2 regions of the Clostridium fermenticellae genome follow, and region 2 is predicted to be linked to the other one. Evidence: riboswitches for the same ligand, from Rfam matches in the RefSeq annotation. Region 2 holds a riboswitch; the other holds the start of a gene.

Region 1 (10,470 bases), 170 kb from region 2:
TTTCATTTTGCTTGCCAATTGGCAAAGGAGTACCTTTTTTAATTGTTCTATATGCAAAATTATAAACATCAAGTACATGAAAATCCAGATTACCAAGAGTCTCCGCTATATATATCCTATTATACATAGTAGTTATAAGATTAGGCTGTTCCACTGAAAGTTTATATACATACTTTGCACTATAACCAAGACCTATAGCAAGCACAACTACAGTTGATATAATTCTTACCTTTAATGTATTTTCTTTTTCTATCATCAGCTTGAATATTATACCAGGCAATAGAACTATATCTATGAAAAGCAGAAAGTACTGCCATTTTAAAAGACTTGCTACACTCGATTTAACGGGGCCAAGTAATAAACCATTTTCAAGTATAGAAATGGATATAATATCTCTAAAGTATTGAAAATAAATTAGATCTGCAAATATTAATGAGGTCAAAACAATACTTGATATATACAAAAAAGTAATTCTCTTTCTTTTTTTAAATATAAGTCCAAAACCGCATATAACTAAAATCGAAGCTAAAATTTTTGGATATAATCGTTTGTAAGAAAAATATTGGATCTGAATTTGTGAACCATACACAAGCATTTTTATTGACATAATACTTACAAACAAGATTATATCTATGTTATTTAATATAATTTTTTTCGGTGATTTAAAAAGCAAATTGTTTTTGACAGTTTTCACGTTTAAGACTCCTCTTACAACTTCGTATTCTTATATTAGAATATTATAACACATAATACTTTTTCTAACTCTAAGATTGCTTTATATGAAATAAATAATAAATTGCAGAAAATGAACTGCTTGAATTTAATTTTTATATGGTTTACAATATAAAATCAATATGAAATATATATTTTAAGGAGAATTTTTATGAATACCGAATTATTATTGGTAAGACATGGTGAAACTAACTGGAATATAAAAGGCAAATTTCAAGGCTCTCATGATATAGATCTTTCTGAAAAAGGAATTTTACAAGCTGAATTTTTAAAAAAAGAATTAAATTATAATTTTGACGTAATATATTCGAGTCCATTAGTAAGAGCATTAAAAACTGCTGAAATATTGTCTGGGAATAATACATCTCTGAAACCCATAGTAGACAATGAATTACGTGAAATTAATTTTGGGGAATGGGAAGGGCTTACTATAGAGCAGATAAAGGCAAACTACCCTGTTCAATACAATGAATGGATTACAGACAAAATTAATGGTCCACTTGTAGGTGGTGACTTAAGCTTAAGGAAAGCAAGCATACGCGCAAAAAATGCCATTATTAAAATAGTAAAAACACATAAGAATAAAAAAATAGTAATTGTATCTCATGGTGGAATTATAAAAGCAGGTTTAATCGGAATATTTGATTGGGACATGTCTATGTATCATAAATTTCGCCTCGGGAATACTTCTGTTACTAAAATAGCATTTTCAAAAAACTTACATCCTTTATTAATGTTACTAAATGGTACAAGCCATATTCCTCAGAGCTGCACTGTTAAATCCCATAGCATTAACTGAAATATCTTAATGTTTTACAGATCTTATTATAAAAAGGAGCCAATCAGTTTTTCCAATTGGCTCCAACATTCTTTCAGAATAACATCACCTGTATAATTTGTAGTTGGTGCTGCCGAAGATACATAACTGTCAAAAATACTTTCTTTATTCTGTTCTGTTATTACCGTTGGATCAATGACTATAGGATATTCTCTTTCTTCATCCTCCAACCAATTAGAATCCGGTATTAAAGTTAAAATGTAGGAGTCATTTTCCCCATCTAATATTAATTTGATTTTCTTACTTAATTTCTTGTTTTTATCATACATAGAAGGTGGATTTATTTTGAAAATAATTTTAGAAATATCTTGTTTGTCACAAAATATAATTGAATTGTCATCTTGAACATGCGGAACCAGATTTTTTGTCCCTAAATTGAATTTAAATTGAAAGTTTTTGATCTCTTCTCTTACTATAGGGTTTGTAATTCCAAGTTTAAATTATACGTAAGCTGACATTTCCAAAATATAGGCACATTAAAAAATTTTTTAGTAAGTCTTAGTGACGTATTTTGGAAATTCCAGCCTGTACATAAGTTAAGCTTTCATTTATAAACCTAATTACTGTCTAAAATTTTCTGTCTGAAATCTACCCTGATATTGATTGTATATACCCTGATATTTTCCCCACTGTCCGTACCTTTTTTGTTCCTGTATTGCTGATTCAAACGACTGCATCATAGGGCCGCCACCCCATTTTACCACATAAACATCATAAGGTGTTCTACCAATATCATGCGTAGTATTTATATCAAAATCAAAAAAAGGCCCGCCTGTATCACCAACTGTAAAAATACCGGTTGAATTTACATATTTTAATTGAGGAATATATATCTCAGTACCAGCTCTCATATTATGCGCTGCAACTATTGAACCATTTCCGTCACAATAATATCCGCTGGCACTCGTTCCCTTTTCTCCATAAGAACTTACTATAGCATTTGAAAACTTGTAAACATAATTTATCAAATCAACAGTACCAGACGACGCAGAACTGTCAGAACTTGAGCTTGTCCCGCTGGAGTGAATACCTTTAACTAAATCAGCATAAATATATCCTCTTTTTGTACTACCATCTGAGGTTTTATACTCAACTAAATAGTAATTATTCTCACCATTTAGGATAGTCACCGTCTGTGCTTTTGCAGTTTCATCTGAAGCATACTCTTTTGAAGGTCCAAAACTTATAGCTGTATCATCCTGAATTGTCCCCTGTTTTTTGTCATTATAATTTGCATTAGGAACATCCTTTATATCAACATAGTTTGCATCTATATAAACTCTTTTCTTACCATCATAAGTATTATATTCAACTAAGCACCTATTTTCCTCTTTGTTTATAACTGTAATCAACTCGTTATCTATATAACCTATAATCTCAGAGCTGTCCGATGGTCCTGCATATGTTGATATCCTCTTATTTATAAGCTCATCCATTTTTGTAGGAGCTGGATAAGACGGATAACCATACCCATCTATTATAATATCCGAAGGTTTATAATCTACTCTTGCAACTTCGTAACAATTATCTTTAAAATAATCTCCTTGTATAATTGTCAAAGTTCCATCATTTCCTACTGCTTCAACTATTCCAGCAAAGTGTAAACCATTGTTTTCAAAATATACAATTGATCCTATCTTAGGAATACTTCCAAATAAACCTTTTTCATTAAACCAATTCATCGAATCAGAATAAGACGAAGTTTTTGGGAATTCACTCCCAAGTCCTGAATTATAAGAAACCCAACTAATAAAAGTTGAAGACCATGGAATATTATTTGTTCCATACCATTCTCCATATTTAACTGTATTTCCATCATTCCCGCTTGCTAATGCTCCTATTTCCGAACGTGCTGTATCAAGAAATCTTTTTATATTTACATTTAAATCTGATGTATCATCTGGAGCTTTAACATTGGTTTGTGAATTTTTAGACGATGAACCAAGTGTAATATCTTCTAATTTAACATATCCTCTCCTCAGTCCACCAGAATTATATGTATATTCGATAAAATACCAATCACCCTGTTTAGATAAAACCTTTACTGTCTTATTATTTATTTTATCGTTATTTTCATAATCATCTCCAGGCCCAGAATATACTTTAGTCCCACTAGAGGAACATCCTACCTGTAAACTTTGACTATAATCAACTGTTGTTACTGCATCACTAGAATTTAAAGATACATAGTTTTGATCTATATATCCCCTGATTTTTCCCTTATTACTATTATACTCAATATAATAACAATTTCCTTCTTTATTTAATAATGTTACTAAACTATCCTTTACCCACTTTACAGTTTTACTTGACCCCGAAGGTGTATATAGTATATCAGCAGATCCATTAACCTTTGTCTCAATTGATTGAGCAGCTTTATTTTCGGCGTAAACTTTATTTTCTGGAATATATTTATTAAAAGGAATACTTCCGGCAGAATAAATACCTAAAATAAATACTGCTATAGATAATGTTTTTATGGTTTGTTTAATATCTTTCTTCAATACCTATCCTCCTTACTTTTAACATATTACTTAACATTTTATCATATAAGTTGTCACTCTATAAAGCCTAAAATCATAAAAGTTATAATTATGCAGTTTATGAAAGTTATACAAAGTTCTTACCAATTATTTTTACCTTTGCACCGTTTACTGCAAAATTCAGCCTTTTTACCACACATAACATTTTTAGAACCACATTTAGGACAGCTAGCTTTATCATGTTCACAATTTATTTCATAAACCTTGCCGCAGTTCACACACTTAAACTTACAGAAATTAGTTGTATAGTTTCCCCCTGCAATCTTAATAGCCTTACCTTGAGTTAATGCTATTGCAACCTTTTTTCTTGCATCATCTATAATATTTTGAAATGTTTGCCTTGATACATGCATCTTTTCTGCACACTCTTCCTGTTTTAATTCCTCTATATCTTTAAGTCTGATAGCCTCAAGCTCTTCTATCTTTAAGACAACTTCCTCAAGCTCACACTTTTTCTTTCCTAAAGGAATAAAATAATTATACTTTGGTAAAAATTCAACTCTTCTAAACTTAGTTGGTCTGGGCATTCTTACTCCTCCTTAAATATCCATTTAAATAATTTTACCACACATAAAAATAGAATGACCTAACAAAAATAAATATAAACTAAAATTCATATAAAATAAACCTATCTACATAATACAAATGAATATATAATTTCTGTAAACCGGAAATCACAAAATCACAGAAGTTTAGCACTTAAAAAATTTTTAGGACAATAGTCCTTTGAATTATAAAGCCTTATGAATATTTACAGTAGAATTAATAGATTCCGATTTTTACTGGAAATTATACGGAAAAAATTTGCATAATAAAAGCATCCTTTTTATAATGGTTTTGCTAAAAACTAAAAATAAAAGGATGCTGATAAAATGAGTAAAAGTTATTTGAAACAGCTACTCACTTATATTAACAGGGTATATGATATAGGTGAAAAAATCAATAGTTTAAAAAATAAAATAATAAAATCTCCAGCAAAAGTTTCAACAATAGCTTTCGTAGTATTATTTGGATTCATGCTTCAAATAAGAAGTTTCAATAGATTAGAACATTGGATTGAAAAGAATAAATTTAAAAAGGTATTACCTAAAAATACTAAAATGCTACGCATTGACGCCGTTAGGCGTTTCTTGAATGATTTTGATCTTGATGGCTTAAAAAATATCAACAAGCACATAATAAAAACTACTGCGAAGAATAAAGTATTTAGAAATGGTACTATAGATGGTTTAAAGGTAGCTGCCATAGATGGTGTAGAACTATTTGACAGTATTAAAAAATCTTGTAACAACTGCCTTACAAGGGTTGATAAAAATGGTATAACGCATCATTTTCACAGATCAGTAGTTTGTGCAATGGTTGGTTGTGATCCACATATTGTTTTAGATCAGGAAATGCTTGAACCCCAAAAAGATAGTTCAGGTAAAGATGAAGGAGAAATTACTGCCGGCAAACGTTTAATTAAAAAGCTGTATAAAAAATATCATCACTTTGCGGATATCATTGTAGCTGATGCTTTGTATTGTAATGCTACATGGATAAAAGAAGTACTCTCTATAGGAATGAATGCTGTAGTTAGAGTAAAAGATGAACGTCTTCACATTGTAAAAGACGCATTAGCTTTATTTAAATGCCGTGAGGCAGATAAGAACTGGATTGTAAGAAAAAATACAAATATCTACACAAAGATTAAGGCATGGGAAGATGATAATTTTGAAATGTCTGATAAGGATATAAAAGTAAGGTTCTTGAGGTTTGTGGAAGAAATTCATACTGGAGACAGAATAGAGATTAAAGAAGGATGGATCATAACAACAGATAAATTTACATCAGTAGAAAGCCTGTGGAAGATAATGCATAAAAGATGGGACATTGAAAATAATATATTTCATCAACTGAAGACGGAATGGCATTTAGATCACTGTTTTCTTCATAGCCCTACGGGCGTAGAAACAGTTTTAATGTTTATAATAATAGCATTTAATTTAATGCAGTTATACTTTTTTAGGTGTATAAGGGGTTTTAGAGAAAAGAATATGCTTCAAATGGATATTATTGAAGATATAAAAGATGAAAGATTTACTATAGAAAATAATTGGAATAACCCTATATTTGGAAAGACATAATTCAAAATTAAAACTGGAAATTGATTATATAAATTTATCGGGGTAAAGAGGTATTATAATTATTTTTTCGACCTAACGGTCTCCGGGCTTACCAGCCCTTTAAATAAATGTAATTGGATACAATTCCAGTAAAAACAAAATTTTTACTGGAATTTAGGTGCTAAATCTCTGCAAAATCATATGATATATTTGAATGTAAAAACTCATATGATATAATAAAGATAGTATACTATTTAATCTTATCAAATTTTTCTTATTCTATTATGGAGTTTAGGGCTCTACATTCTATAATCTAAAATATTCTAAAAAATTATAATTCTGTATACAATTTATAAATATTTATTTGAAAGGAAGGACTTGATTATGAAAATTAATTTAGGCATTGGATTTGTTACCGGGCGTAAAAGCTTTAAAAGTCTGGTAAAAACGTATATCGAAAGTTTAAATGAGTCTCAAATTAGTTGTGAAAAGGTTAATGTAAATTTATTTGTCAATTTTGATCTTGGGTATACAAAGACAAACATAAATGACTATATTATAACTGACAAAAATGTCCTTGATATAGTCAACTCAATATGTTATATAGACAAGTACAAAATATCAGAAGAAATTAATTACCTGACCGAACATAATATAGTAACATTAGATGAGGCTAATCTTATATTTGGCGAAGGATATGCAATGAAAAGAAATACAATTTTATACTTTGCTATAAAGTATAAGATGGACTGTTTAATTTTTATTGACGATGACGAATATCCTGTAGCTCCTATAGAAATAAATAATGAGTTAGTTTGGAAAGGACAAGATATATTATCAGCACATATAAATAGTATAAAAAACTCAAATATAACCTATGGTTATCAGTGTGGATATATTTCTCCGATCCCAGTTATAAAATTCACCAGCAGCTTTACAGAAAATGATTTTAAAATATTTATAAAATCAATTAGCAATGATATAATAAATTGGAATTCTATTAAAGAAAAGATGATCAATGGAGGAATTACATATGCTGATCCTAAAGTTATAAATAAAAATTCAACAGAAAACGTTAAAGCAATAAATGGAATGAAATTTATTTCCGGTTCAAATTTATGTTTCAATCTAAAAGAATTAGATAAGCTATATCCTTTTTATAATCCACCAGGCGCTAGAGGTGAAGATACATTTATGAGTACTTGCCTAAGTAAATGCACTGTAAAGAAAGTACCCTATTATACTTTTCATGATGGTTTTTCTAAATACCAGCATATACTAAAAGGTATACTGCCAAATAAATTGCACGCTGTCATCCCAAATACAGATAGTATTGCAACAAGATTTTTACTTGCTTCCATTGGCTGGATAAGATACAAGCCTCTTTTACTTTATATTACAAATAGGGAAAACTATCAAATTACTATAGACATAATACGAAAAAATCTTTATGAAGTTGTTCCTAAAATTTGCCATTACTTTAAGGACAAACGATTTTTAAACATACTTTCTGAACTTAATTTATATGCATCTAATGTAAAAAAGCATTATGAAGATTTTCAAAAAACAAAATCAGCATGGATAAAAGTGAAAAATTTTGCATCCAAATTTCAGTAAGATAATTTTTTTAATAAAATTGAAATATAAAAATCTTTATATAAAATAATTTATAAGTTATCTGTTATACTGAAGTGCCTCCTTGCCTTCAGTAACAGTACCTATACATATCATATTTTGTACATCATCAATAAGTATCCTGTTATTACTCATTTTTTTGTGATATCTTAAAAAAGTATAGAGGTTTAAAATTTATAGAAATTGAGTCAAGATATGGAAATCATATCACAATAATTTTATAAATAAAATCTTGAATATTTCAAATATTAATTTACATTGTCTCTACATTTACTCAAAAACCTATTTTATTCTAGATTTTTATTCAATTTTAACATATCATGATCTATCTCTGCTCCAGTTGAAAAGTAAAAATTATTATACATTTTTTCATTATATCATAATTTAAAACTATGTATTGACATTGGTTTTAAATTATGATATTTTTAGCTTGTACTTAAAATTGAATTTTAAAAAGTCGTATAACCGGCGGAAGTGGAATAACCACAGGGAGTACGATTTTTAGCAGCCGACCGCCTGGGCAATAGTAGCCCGGGCGGTCTTTTTGTTTAATATATTAAACAACATTTTGAAATATGCATATTCAAATTTTATAAATCATGTTAGTAAAAAATATCTATAGTTTTAAGGGAGGATGCTTTTATGAAAAAAGAATGGAATGATTTTAATCAAGGAATTTGGTCAGAATCTGTCAATGTCCAAAATTTTATACAGAAGAATTATACACCATATACTGGAGATGAAAATTTCCTGGTACCTGCTTCATCCAAAACTAAAGGTCTATGGCAAAAGTGTGAAAACCTAATACTAGAGGAAATAAAAAAAGGTGGAGTATTCGATGTAGATACAAAAACAGTATCAGGTATAGACAACTTTGCCCCTGGATATATAGATAAAAAAAATGAAACTATATTGGGTCTTCAAACAGATGCACCTTTAAAAAGAATGGTAAATCCATTTGGAGGCATAAGAATGGCAAAACAAGCTCTTGATGCTTATGGATACAAAATCGACAAAGAAATGGAAGAAATATTCTCAAACTATAGAAAAACTCACAATGAAGGTGTATTTGATGCTTACACAGAAGAAATGAGAATAGCAAGACATGTGGGACTATTAACAGGCCTTCCCGATGCATATGGAAGGGGCAGAATCATAGGTGACTTTAGAAGAATAGCACTATATGGAATAGACTTCTTAATTGAGGAAAAGCAAAGAGATTTAAAAACATTAAAGGGAGAAATGCTCGAAGATTTAATAAGACAAAGAGAAGAAGTTTCTGAACAAATTAAAGCTTTAAAGAAAATCAAAAGCATGGCACAAAAATATGGCATTGATATCTCAGACCCAGCATCTAATGCAAGAGAAGCTGTCCAATTTACTTATCTAGGATACCTCGCAGGCATAAAAGAAAATAATGGAGCAGCCATGTCCCTTGGAAGAGTTTCAACATTTCTAGATGTCTACATTGAGAAAGATCTAAAGCTTGGAATAATAACTGAAAGTGAGGCACAGGAGTTAATTGACCAATTCGTAATAAAATTAAGGCTTGAAAGACACCTTAGAACTCCTGAATACAATGAACTATTTGCCGGAGATCCAAACTGGGTTACTGAAGCAATAGGTGGTATGGGGATAGATGGCAGAACTTTAGTTACAAAAACCTCTTTTAGATTTCTTCACACCCTTACAAATTTAGGACCGGCTCCAGAACCAAATATGACAGTGCTTTGGGCACAAAATCTGCCTAAAACCTTTAAAAGTTATTGTTCAAAAATGTCAATAAAAACTGATGCAATTCAGTATGAAAACGACGATATAATGAGACCAATTTACGGTGACGATTATGGAATAGCCTGTTGTGTATCTGCAATGCAGATAGGCAAACAAATGCAGTTTTTCGGTGCAAGATCTAATCTCGCCAAGTCATTACTATACGCAATAAATGCCGGAATTGATGAGAAAAAATTTGAAAAAGTAGTTCCTCACATAAAGAAATTAGATGGAGAATTTTTAAACTACAGAGAAGTTAAAGATAACTACTTCAAAGTGCTGAAATATGTTGCAAATCTCTATGTAAATACTCTTAACGTAATCCATTATATGCATGACAAATATGCATATGAAGCAGGACTCATGGCTCTGCATGATACAGACGTACACAGATTTCTTGCATGCGGCGTAGCAGGGCTTTCAGTTGCAGCAGATTCACTAAGTGCAATAAAATATGCAAAAGTAAAACCTATAAGAAATGAAGATGGAATTGCAATTGACTTTGAAGTTCAGGGAGACTTTCCTAAGTATGGAAATGATGATGACAGAGTAGACGATATAGCTGTTGAAATAGTAAGCAAATTTATAGATGAACTTAGAAAGAATAAAACATACAGAAATGCAGAGCATACTCTTTCTGCCCTTACAATTACATCAAATGTAATGTATGGTAAAAAGACAGGAACAACACCTGATGGCAGAAAAGATGGAGAACCTTTTGCTCCAGGTGCTAATCCAATGCATGGAAGAGATAAAAATGGAGCCCTTGCATCATTAAATTCCGTGGCAAAAATACCATATCGATCAATATGTCAGGATGGTGTATCCAATACTTTTTCCATAG
Region 2 (10,470 bases):
TATGGAGTACATTCAATTTCACCCTACTGCCTTATATTCTAAAGAAAATAATTTTAAAAAAATGTTTCTCATATCTGAAGCAGTAAGAGGCGAAGGTGCCATACTTAGAAATAAATCCGGCAGCAGATTTATGGAGGAGTATGACAAGAGGATGGAACTTGCACCTAGAGATATTGTAGCAAGAGCTATCAGTGATCAAATGAAAAAAAACTACTCAGATTATGTTTATTTGGATGCAACTATGTATGATAAAAATTTTTTAAAAAATCGATTCAATAAAATTTATACAGAGTGTGAAAATAATAATATAGAAATCTATAAGGACTATATACCCGTGACTCCTGCCCAGCATTATTTTATGGGTGGAATTAAAGTCGACTTGTTTGGAAGAACAAGCATGAAAAATCTATATGCTGTTGGAGAGTGTTCCTGTACTGGAGTTCATGGAGCAAACAGACTTGCAAGTAACTCCCTAATGGAAGCTGTTGTATTTGGAAAACAAATTGCCAATGATATTAAATACAGAATTAAAGATATAAAAAATATACATGAACACGTTAGTGGGAATATTAATTTTGAATTTGAAGAAGGAAATTTTAGTCTTTTAAAGTTAAAAAACGATTTAAAAGTAATTATGGAAAATAATGTTGGTATAGTCAGAACAGTTGAAAATGTTAAATTTGCATCAAGAGTTGTGAGAGAAGTTCTATCTAAACTTGAAAATATGAATTTTAGAAATGTAGAAGGAGTAGAAGTTTATAATATGTATGAGGTTTCTAAAAACATTATTGATGCTGTTTTAGAATCTGATTCTTCGCTCGGAAGCAATTACATTGAAGACTACTCTAAAAACAAATTAGTTTTGAGGTGATGTTGATTGAATTATTTGATAGTAGATAAATTAATTAAAAATGCGCTTATGGAAGATATCAATTATGGTGATATAACCACAGATACTTTATTTTCTGGTAACGAAATTTCAAAGGGGAGACTTATTGCAAAAGAATCTGGTGTAATTGCCGGAATTAATGTTGCAAAAAGTGTTTTTGAAACTTTAGATAAGAGCATAGAGTTTAAAGTACTTATAAACGATGGTCTAAATATTCAAAAAGGTAACATTATTGCAGAATTAGAGGGGCCATCCAAATCAATATTAAAAGCAGAAAGAGTTGCCTTGAACATACTTCAAAGGATGTCTGGAATTGCAACTAAAACGAGTAAAATTGTAAATTTAGTAAAGGATTATGATATTAAAATAGTGGACACTCGAAAAACTCTTCCTGGTTTTAGAATGTTAGATAAGTATTCTGTAACAGTTGGGGGAGGTTACAATCACAGATTGAATTTATCTGATTTTGTAATGATTAAGGACAACCATATACAGGCAGTTGGTTCTATAACTGAAGCTGTTAAAAGAATAAATGACAAAGTTAGCTTTACAACTAAAGTTGAAGTCGAAGTTGAAAACTTAGACCAGCTAAGAGAAGCAATGAAAACTAAAGTTGATGTAATCATGCTTGATAATATGGATATTGAAACTATGAAAGAAGCAGTAAAACTTGCTCACGGGAAATTTATTTTAGAAGCTTCAGGAAATATTACAGAAGAAAATATAAGAAACATTGCCGCAACCGGCGTTGATATAATATCACTTGGAGCTCTTACCCACTCTGTAAATGCACTTGACATAAGTTTAAAATTTTAGACACTAAAATGTGCTATGTTAATTAAAAACTTATTGATTAACATAGCATATATGTCTTTCTGTCATTCATGGAGTGACAAACTTTTAAAGATTAACCTTCTCATAAAATTAATCATAATATAATACTGTAATTAATTTTATGGAGAAATTATAAGTATATGAAACATTTATCCTATTCCAGGGAAAGAGCGGTTAATTATGCTATTAACTTCGCTGCAATTCCAAATCCCAATTTTAAATACTTTATACCATATGGTGATAATGGAGGTGATTGTACCAATTTTACATCCCAGTGTTTAAATGCTGGTGGTGCTCCAATGATATTTTCCGGTAATAATCAATGGTGGTATTACAATAAAAACTCCAAAAATAATTCACTTGACAAATGGTCCGTTTCATGGGCAGTCGCAAATTCACTTTATTGGTACCTAAAAAATAATTATGTAAAAAATTTATATGGAATTAAAGGAAAAGAAGTTTCTGATATCAAAACCCTTGAGATTGGTGATATAATATTTTTTAAAGATTCACAAGGAAATATATCTCATTCTGCTATCATAACTTCTTTTGACGATTATGGTATTCCGCTTATAGCCCAGCATACACCAAACGTTTTAAATATCCCTTATATGAAAAAGTGGGCAGTGGAAACATTTTTTATAAAAATTATTCTTTAGATACCGTATACAATATATAAGAGTTAATTAATTTTAAATTGACTTATCTCATCTTTAAGTTCCTCTGCTAAAGTTTTAAGCTGCTCCGAATGTCTTGTAAATTCCTGCATAGTTGCAGATATTTCTTCGCTGGATGCAGTAACTTCTTCGGAAGCCGAGGCTGTTTCTTCAGATATGGATGAGATATCTTCAATTTCAGCTAATGTAGATTGTTTATTATCATTCACATCAATAATGGATTTCTTTACAGAATCAACTCTACCTATCATTATTTCAATTGATTTAAGTATCTCATTAAATATCTCCTGGGTTTTATTTACTGCCTTATACTGTTCATTTACCGCTATTTCAGTTGAATTAATGGCATCTACAGCTGTTTCAGATTTTTTCTGTATAGCTGCTATAATATCCTTTATTTCCTTTGCAGAGTTTTGAGACTGCTCGGCAAGAACTCTTATTTCTTCTGCTACTACAGCAAATCCTTTTCCTGCTTCACCGGCACGTGCAGATTCTATACCCGCATTCAGAGATAATAAATTCGTTTGTTCCGTTATATCAGTTATCGTTTCTGATATAACATTTATTTGTTTAGCACTTTCGTTCATATCAAAAATTACTTTATTGACTGCATTAGTGGATTCTTTGGTTCCATTGGATTTTTCTATCAAAGTGTCTATCATAGAAAGACCTGTTGATCCAAGTTCTTTGGTATCCCTTGAAATTTTATCAATTTCGTTTGAATTATTACTTATCTCATCCAGTTTATTTGACAGTGAATTCATTTCAGCTGCACCTGTCTGGGCATTCTCCGCCTGCTTAGTTGCACCCATAGAAACTTCTTCTATAGCTTTTGATACTTCAGTTACAGATGAGGTTACTTCGCCGGACATATTTGCCAGGCTTAAAGAAGTTTGCAATACTGTTTCTGAAGATTTTGTGACATTGTTCATAAGATCAGATACATTTTTAAGCATAGTATTAAATGATTCAGACAGATCTTTAAATTCATCTTTTGTTGAAGCAGTTACTGATACTGTCAAATCTCCCTTTGAAGCTTTGGAGAATGCTTTTTTAAAGTTATTTATATTATCAGATATACCTTTACTTAATGTAAAAGATAAAGCTGCTGCAGCCAGTGCCATTATTAATATCATTAATAAAGTTATCTGCAATATGGACTTTGTATCTTTGGAAAGTTCACTATCATTTAAAGTGGCGATTACTTTCCACCCGGTTAATTTATTTGTTGTAAATGCTCCAAACTTTTTTACGCCATTATAAGTATAATTGACAAATCCGCTGTCCTCTGATTTTGCCTTACTCCAGAAAGTCAATTTTGAGGATATATTAGTATTAATAAGATTTTTTTCTGGACTGGCTATTGCTTTACCCGTAGAATCAACAAGAAAAACAGATCCTGAATTGCCAACTTTTTTTGATGAAATTTCTTGCGATAACGTTTTTAGAGAACAGTCTAGTGCCAGAACACCTACAACCTGTCCATCTTTTTCTACCGTCTGTGAAAGCGTAATTATATTATTTTTTGTTGCAGCATCTATGTATGGCGGACTTATAATAACTTTACCTTTATTTTTTAATGCGTCTTTATACCAGTCTCGTGTAGTTGCATCAAATCCATCTGGGTGTGCATAAGGATATGATCCAAATTTGTGAGAGGCAGTTCCGTAATAAACTTGAAAAGTATCTTTGTCGCTTTCTTTCATATTTTTTAATGCATAAGACAAGGCATCATTGTCATTACTAGTATCATAATTTATAATACCGGGATTTGCAGCCGATATGGAAACTAATTTTGAAAAAATATCTAAGTAATTGGACAAACCATCATCTATTTCATCAATTGTTTGGGTAGTTGTAAGTATTAATTTCTGATTAAGTATTGATTTTGACTTAGAGTATGATATAAATCCGGATATTAGTAATGGGATTACACAAATTAGTATTAAACTTATGACTAATTTAGTACGAATACTATTTAATTTAGAATTTTTAAAATCCATTTTAATTTACTCCCCCTGTTATTTCTTAATATACCATTATAATAAATCATAAATTTACACAAATCAACATATTTTAGCAATTTTATAAAAATATCTAATATTAAATAATAAAGCATATTAAATATTAGAAAATTATAAATAGATTTGATGAAGTTATTCCAGCTTCCTTGACAAAAGGTTACAAAACGCTTATTATTTATCCTAGAAGTCATATGACTGACGGATGTGGAGTACCACAAGGGAGTATGACAGAAAAAGCCGACCGTCTGGGCAACCGCCTGGATAGTTGGCTTTTTTACACTATATAACAGGAAGAAGGAATTTCGTCAGCTATCATTTGATTTCGTATCACATTACAAATAATAAAAATGGCAGAGTAGATAATTGTGGGTTATGTGCCCGAGAAACGGGGAGTTGATCTCGGGACGGAAACATTTCGTTAACATAAACCAATACGAAAGTTACCGTACAATTATCGCATCCCGCTGCTGCATATAGGAAATTCCTCCTTTATGTGGCATTGAATCTTGCCATATTCAAGGAGGTTTTTACATGTTAAAAAGCAACACTTATTCAATCTTCACGCCAAAATACTGGATTGCAGCTTGTTCCGAGTTTCGAAACCTGCGCTCACTTGTTTTCGCTGGATTGACCATAGCTCTCAGTACAATCCTGAGCTCGCTTTATATCCCGGTGGGTATAAATCTTCGCATTACCACCGTTTTTTTAGCGCTTGCTCTCGGATCTATGATTTTCGGCCCTGTTATCGGTTTATCCGCTGGATTGGCATATGATTTAATCGGCTACTTGCTTATTCCTACCACTGTTTTTTTCCCGGGGTATACTTTATCATCCATGCTTGAATTCTTTATTTACGGGATATTTCTCTACAGGTGCAAAATTTCAGTATTACGGGTATTTCTTTGCAAGTTTATCATTGATTTTGGCATTCACGTCGGATTAGGATGTATTTGGAGCAGTATGCTATTTGGAAAAGGATATTACTACTTTTTTATAAAGAGTCTGATAAAGAATACAATCATGCTCCCAATTGAAGTAATAATGCTTATTGTACTGCTGCAGATCTTCCTTCCTGTCCTTGCGCATCAAGGCATCATTCCAGAGCAAAAAAATAAATACATACCGCTGGTTTAATCTTTTCGTTTCTATATGGTTTCGAAGGAAGAACCTTTTTAAGCAAAGAAGACCTTGAAATTTTCTCTATGACTTGATGAAATTGTGGCAGCTGCTTTGAGCCTTGTTAAACTTCTAAGCTAAACCTCTGGGGTTATTAATTTCTGCTTGACTAACTTAAACTCATATGATATTATATATACGTTCCTTGCCGAAGTGGTGGAATTGGCAGACGCAACGGACTCAAAATCCGTCGTTGGTAACAACATGCGGGTTCAAGTCCCGCCTTCGGCACCAAGTTATATCAACGGTTAAAGGCTCTTTGGATGAATAATCCAAAGAGTCTTTTTCATGCATTTGCTAACATTTTGCTAACATACAAATTAGGCCTTATAAGCATTAAATAATATAAAAAATAAAATTTCTCGTGTTTCAAATTCTTAGGAGCTATTATTTTTATATCTTTTAGTTTCAAAAATTCACAGTTTCCATAAGCCTATGAGCCACGCTATATATTAGAACTAACTTGTCACTTTCTATATCGCAAAATACTTTTTTACTTCAAATCTTTTAGAGTGAGCTTTCCAATTAATTCTTATTCCAGCTTTAAATAATACATTATTAGATATTAATCAAAATGAAACCATATAGTAGCTTTAACTCTTCGCTCACTCAGAATAAAAGCTACTATATAGTCGATTAAATATATTGGGCTGCTCCACCCCAAACACAGGTAGCAAATCTCTGCGGGTCTTATAATAGGCTCTCTCTGGTCGCAAAGAAACTTTGAACAAGCTACTATTTTTCTCTCCACTCGCGCTGCAGCTCTGCAAGCCTTAAGTATTCCTTTAGGGTCCTAAGCTGCACTCCTTACGTTCAAAAAAATAGCTAGTTCAAAGTAAAAAAATAGTAAGTTTCTCATCTCTCCAAGAATTTCTCCACATAGATTATTAGGTATTTCTCTTATTACTTCACCCTTCAATACAAAACATTCATGCACTTACTTTTACTTCAATAATTTAATGTATATTTTTGAATACATATTTTGCTTATTTATTCTATTTATTTTTATCCCTAAAATATAAACATCATTATCATATACTATAATAATCATACTGATTCTATATATATCACAACTGCTTAACATCTCTATATTTTTTATGTTTATAGTTTAAAGTGCTTCTGTATTAAATCTAAAAAAAGTGCCTGTTTGCATGAAACTGCGTGGTATTCCTCTTGGGTCTTACTTCTACGCTCAAAGTTTATGTTATTAATAAATTTTCATAAACGTCCACCGCAGCCCTTTAGGGTATACAACCCCAGGGGAATCCACTTTATTCAAGCCCTTATCAGGACATGAACAAAGCTGCTGGAAATTACTATATCAACCTCAATTCAAAATTCATCACTACATAAACCGCATCCTTTTTTAAATGTCAATGCAGCAGAGCTGCGAAGAATGAACACTTTGACATTTAAAATTTTGTGGTGTATTTCTTTTACATGATGATGTGATAGATAGGAAGTAGTTAATAGGCTTTCTTAGCCCTATTGTTCATATACGGATTACTTTATAATTCACAAATATTCTGAACTGAGTATTGTTTTATATCTAATAGGTTTAACATTGGATGCTCCATGATATAATTATCTTTTCATATACTATAAAAGCAAAAATTTCTACTATAACTATTTCTTATATTTATTAACCGTTATTATATAATTTATTAAATTAAAAAAAGGCCAGCACAAGCTGACCTTATTAATATTTACTTTAATTATTCAATTTCTGTGTTCTTTTTATAGTTAAAATATTTTCTGCCCCATGCCAAAGTTATATTAACAAGGGCTATCATTACTGGCACCTCAATAAGTGGAACTATGACTGCAGTAAACGCCTCTTTTGATTCAATTCCAAATACTGCAATAGCAACAGCTATGGCAAGTTCAAAATTATTACTAGCTGCAGTGAAAGAAAGAGTTACTGTTCTGTGATAATCTATTGCTTGACTTATGGCTTATAAAGAAAGATAAAGGATTAAGATAAATTTATCTTATATCATTGTAAAAAATAAAAGCTATCCATTATCTGATGACTTTTATTTTTCCAATCTTACAAATCTACTAATTTAGTTAAATTCCTTAATTCTTATTCTAGAGGGTGATATCCATACATTTCTATTCTTTTTCAGCTTCAATTATAAAAGAAGCTACATAGTCCTCAATGTTTGTATTTGGTGCCCATGATTTAATAATTTGTCTACTGTTATCTTTAGGTATCATTCGTATATCTTTAAATCCTACCTTCTCCAACATATTTTTTAAATCATCAACGTATTCAGCTCCTCCCATACAACCAGATATCATAGCCCAATCCTGTTTTATATTTTCCGGTACTTTAGCTGTAGCAACAACATCTGATATTGATAATCTTCCACCGGATTTTAAAACCCTATAGGCCTCCCTAAATACTTGCTCCTTATCTAAAGATAAGTTAATTACACAGTTTGATATAATAATATCAATTGATGCATCATTAACAGGTAAGTGTTCAATTTCACCTAACCTAAATTCTACATTAGTATACTTACTTTTTTCAGCATTTTTTCTTGATAGTTGAACCATCTCTGGTGTCATATCTACTCCAATTACGTATCCACTTTTTCCTACCTGCCTTCTTGCCAGAAAGCAATCAAATCCTCCCCCACTTCCAAGGTCAAGAACTACTTCTCCTTCTTTAAGTTCTGCAATAGCAATAGGGTTTCCACACCCTAATCCCATATTAGCTTCCTCTGGTACATTGGCAAGATCACTTTCTGTGTAGCCAATTTTACTTGATACCTCCTCAATATACTTTGGATTATAATCTAAAGTATTTTCATTGCCTCCACAACAACCTGATCCACATCCACAACCTTTTGAACCATTTAAAGCAATCTCCCGCATACCTTTTACGTATATGACCTCTTATTTCTTCTTTTTTATTTAACATAGATATACCTCCTTAAAATTTACGAATTGTATTTTTCATATATAAAGACGAAAACAATATAGAATTGGTCGCAAAAAAATCTACAACTTTTTGTTGTAGATTTTAATATCATCTGCAATTATATGAACATATATATTCTTTGTTCTTTTTATAATCTATAATATTTCCATAAGTATCAAGCTTAAATTCACAGCATTCCATCAGTACTTCTTTTAATTTAATTCTAGCTCTTTGAATTCTTGTTTTTGATTCCGACAATGATATATTCAACTTTTCAGCTATTTCTTTATGTTTCATTCTATTAAATTCATATAGCTTTAAAGGTTCTTTATACTTATCAGGTAACTCATCTAGCATAGATTTGATACATTCAGAAATCTCTTTATTCATATTTTCAGTGTCATCTTCAATTCCGTGTACATCTTCTAGTTCATCCAGTTCTAGTGTGCTTTGCTTTCCTCTTCTGTAAAAATCAATTATAGCATTATTGGTAGTTCTATAAAGCCATGCTTTAAGCTTACTTGGATCTTCTAATTGCTCAATGCTCTTATAAACCTTTATGAAAACCTCTTGAAGTATATCTTCTGCAGCATATTCATCTTTCACTTTTGTCTTAATAAAATATAACAGTTCAATTCTGAAGTTCTTCCAAATTGATATTATGTTTTCCTCCATAAATTGCAACAACCTTTCTTACAGCATTTTATGAGCACATAAATAAATTATTTAGACAATTATCTAATTTGTGCTTTATAATTTTTATGTCCTCCTGATATATTATAAACCTTCTTAAATCCTTTATTAATTAATATATTCTTTACTGCATTTCCAGTTACTCCTTCTAAACTAGTAACATACTTTAGGTTCTATTTTTCTTGTTTTAAACCAAAATACTTTCTTCCCCATCTTAAAGCTACATTTACAAGTGCGATCATAACAGGTACTTCAATTAACGGCCCTATAACTGCAGTAAATGCCTCTTGAGACTGAATACCAAAGACTGCTACTGCAACTGCAATAGCAAGTTCAAAGTTATTGCTTGCTGCCGTAAAGGATAAACTAACTGTTCTATGATAATCTATTCCTGACTTATAGCTTATAAAGAAAGAAACAGAGAACATTATTAAAAAGTATATAACTAAAGGGATTGCAATTCTTACTACATCCATTGGAAGCTCAATTATATACTTACCTTTAAACATAAACATGATTATAATAGTGAATAGTAAAGCTATTAATGCTAATGGGCTAATCTTTGGTACGAATTTTTTGGTATACCACTCAGTTCCCATTTTAGGCTCTAGTATCAACCTTGTGAGCATGCCTCCAACAAATGGTATTCCAAGATAAACAGCTACTGACGTTGCTACCTCTCCCATAGAAACATGTACAGCCATACCTTCCAATCCTATAAGTTTTGGTAATACTGTGATAAACACATATGCAAATACTGAAAAGAATATAACCTGGAATATAGAATTAAAGGCAACAAGTGCAGCTGCATACTCGTTATCTCCATCCGCTAAACTATTCCATACAATAACCATTGCAATACACCTTGCCAGTCCAATTAATATTAGCCCTACCATGAAATGAGGGTAGTTTCTCAAGAATAACACTGCAAGGGCAAACATTAATACTGGTCCTATAATCCAATTCTGTATCAATGATAATGCTAAGACTCTAGGACTTTTAAATACTTTTCCTATCTCCTTATAATTTACCTTAGCAAGTGGTGGGTACATCATTACAATAAGACCTATAGCTATAGGAATAGATGTTGTACCTATTGACAACTTTGACAATGAATCGGATATTCCTGGCAAAGCCCATCCTAAAAATATTCCTAAACCCATTGCAATAAAAATCCATAATGTTAAATAACGATCAAGCCATGATAACCCTGATGATTTACTACTCATAAAAAACCTCCTATTTATT

The links. Region 2 has a riboswitch for ZMP and ZTP ahead of D4Z93_RS09555 (folate family ECF transporter S component). Riboswitches for the same ligand answer to the same signal wherever they lie in the genome.
Region 1: another riboswitch for ZMP and ZTP. It lies ahead of pflB (formate C-acetyltransferase); the one in region 2 lies ahead of D4Z93_RS09555 (folate family ECF transporter S component).

The regions. Positions count from the first base shown of each region.
Region 1 is NZ_CP032416.1:2,206,274-2,216,743, forward strand. It holds gene D4Z93_RS10265 (LTA synthase family protein) at 1-607, opposite strand, end outside; gene D4Z93_RS10270 (histidine phosphatase family protein) at 884-1,531, shown strand; gene D4Z93_RS13235 (hypothetical protein) at 1,558-1,740, opposite strand; gene D4Z93_RS10280 (SH3 domain-containing protein) at 2,131-4,074, opposite strand; gene D4Z93_RS10285 (DUF134 domain-containing protein) at 4,194-4,640, opposite strand; gene D4Z93_RS13510 (transposase) at 4,986-6,239, shown strand; gene D4Z93_RS10295 (hypothetical protein) at 6,603-7,835, shown strand; ZMP/ZTP riboswitch at 8,305-8,382, shown strand; gene pflB (formate C-acetyltransferase) at 8,496-10,470, shown strand, end outside.
Region 2 is NZ_CP032416.1:2,040,793-2,051,262, forward strand. It holds gene D4Z93_RS09535 (L-aspartate oxidase) at 1-871, shown strand, start outside; gene nadC (carboxylating nicotinate-nucleotide diphosphorylase) at 878-1,705, shown strand; gene D4Z93_RS09545 (amidase domain-containing protein) at 1,864-2,382, shown strand; gene D4Z93_RS09550 (methyl-accepting chemotaxis protein) at 2,406-4,403, opposite strand; ZMP/ZTP riboswitch at 4,606-4,682, shown strand; THF riboswitch at 4,774-4,893, shown strand; gene D4Z93_RS09555 (folate family ECF transporter S component) at 4,956-5,558, shown strand; tRNA gene D4Z93_RS09560 (tRNA-Leu) at 5,748-5,834, shown strand; partial or broken gene D4Z93_RS13495 (arsenic resistance protein) at 7,316-7,571, opposite strand; gene D4Z93_RS09570 (arsenite methyltransferase) at 7,716-8,483, opposite strand; gene sigZ (RNA polymerase sigma factor SigZ) at 8,638-9,204, opposite strand; gene arsB (ACR3 family arsenite efflux transporter) at 9,396-10,451, opposite strand.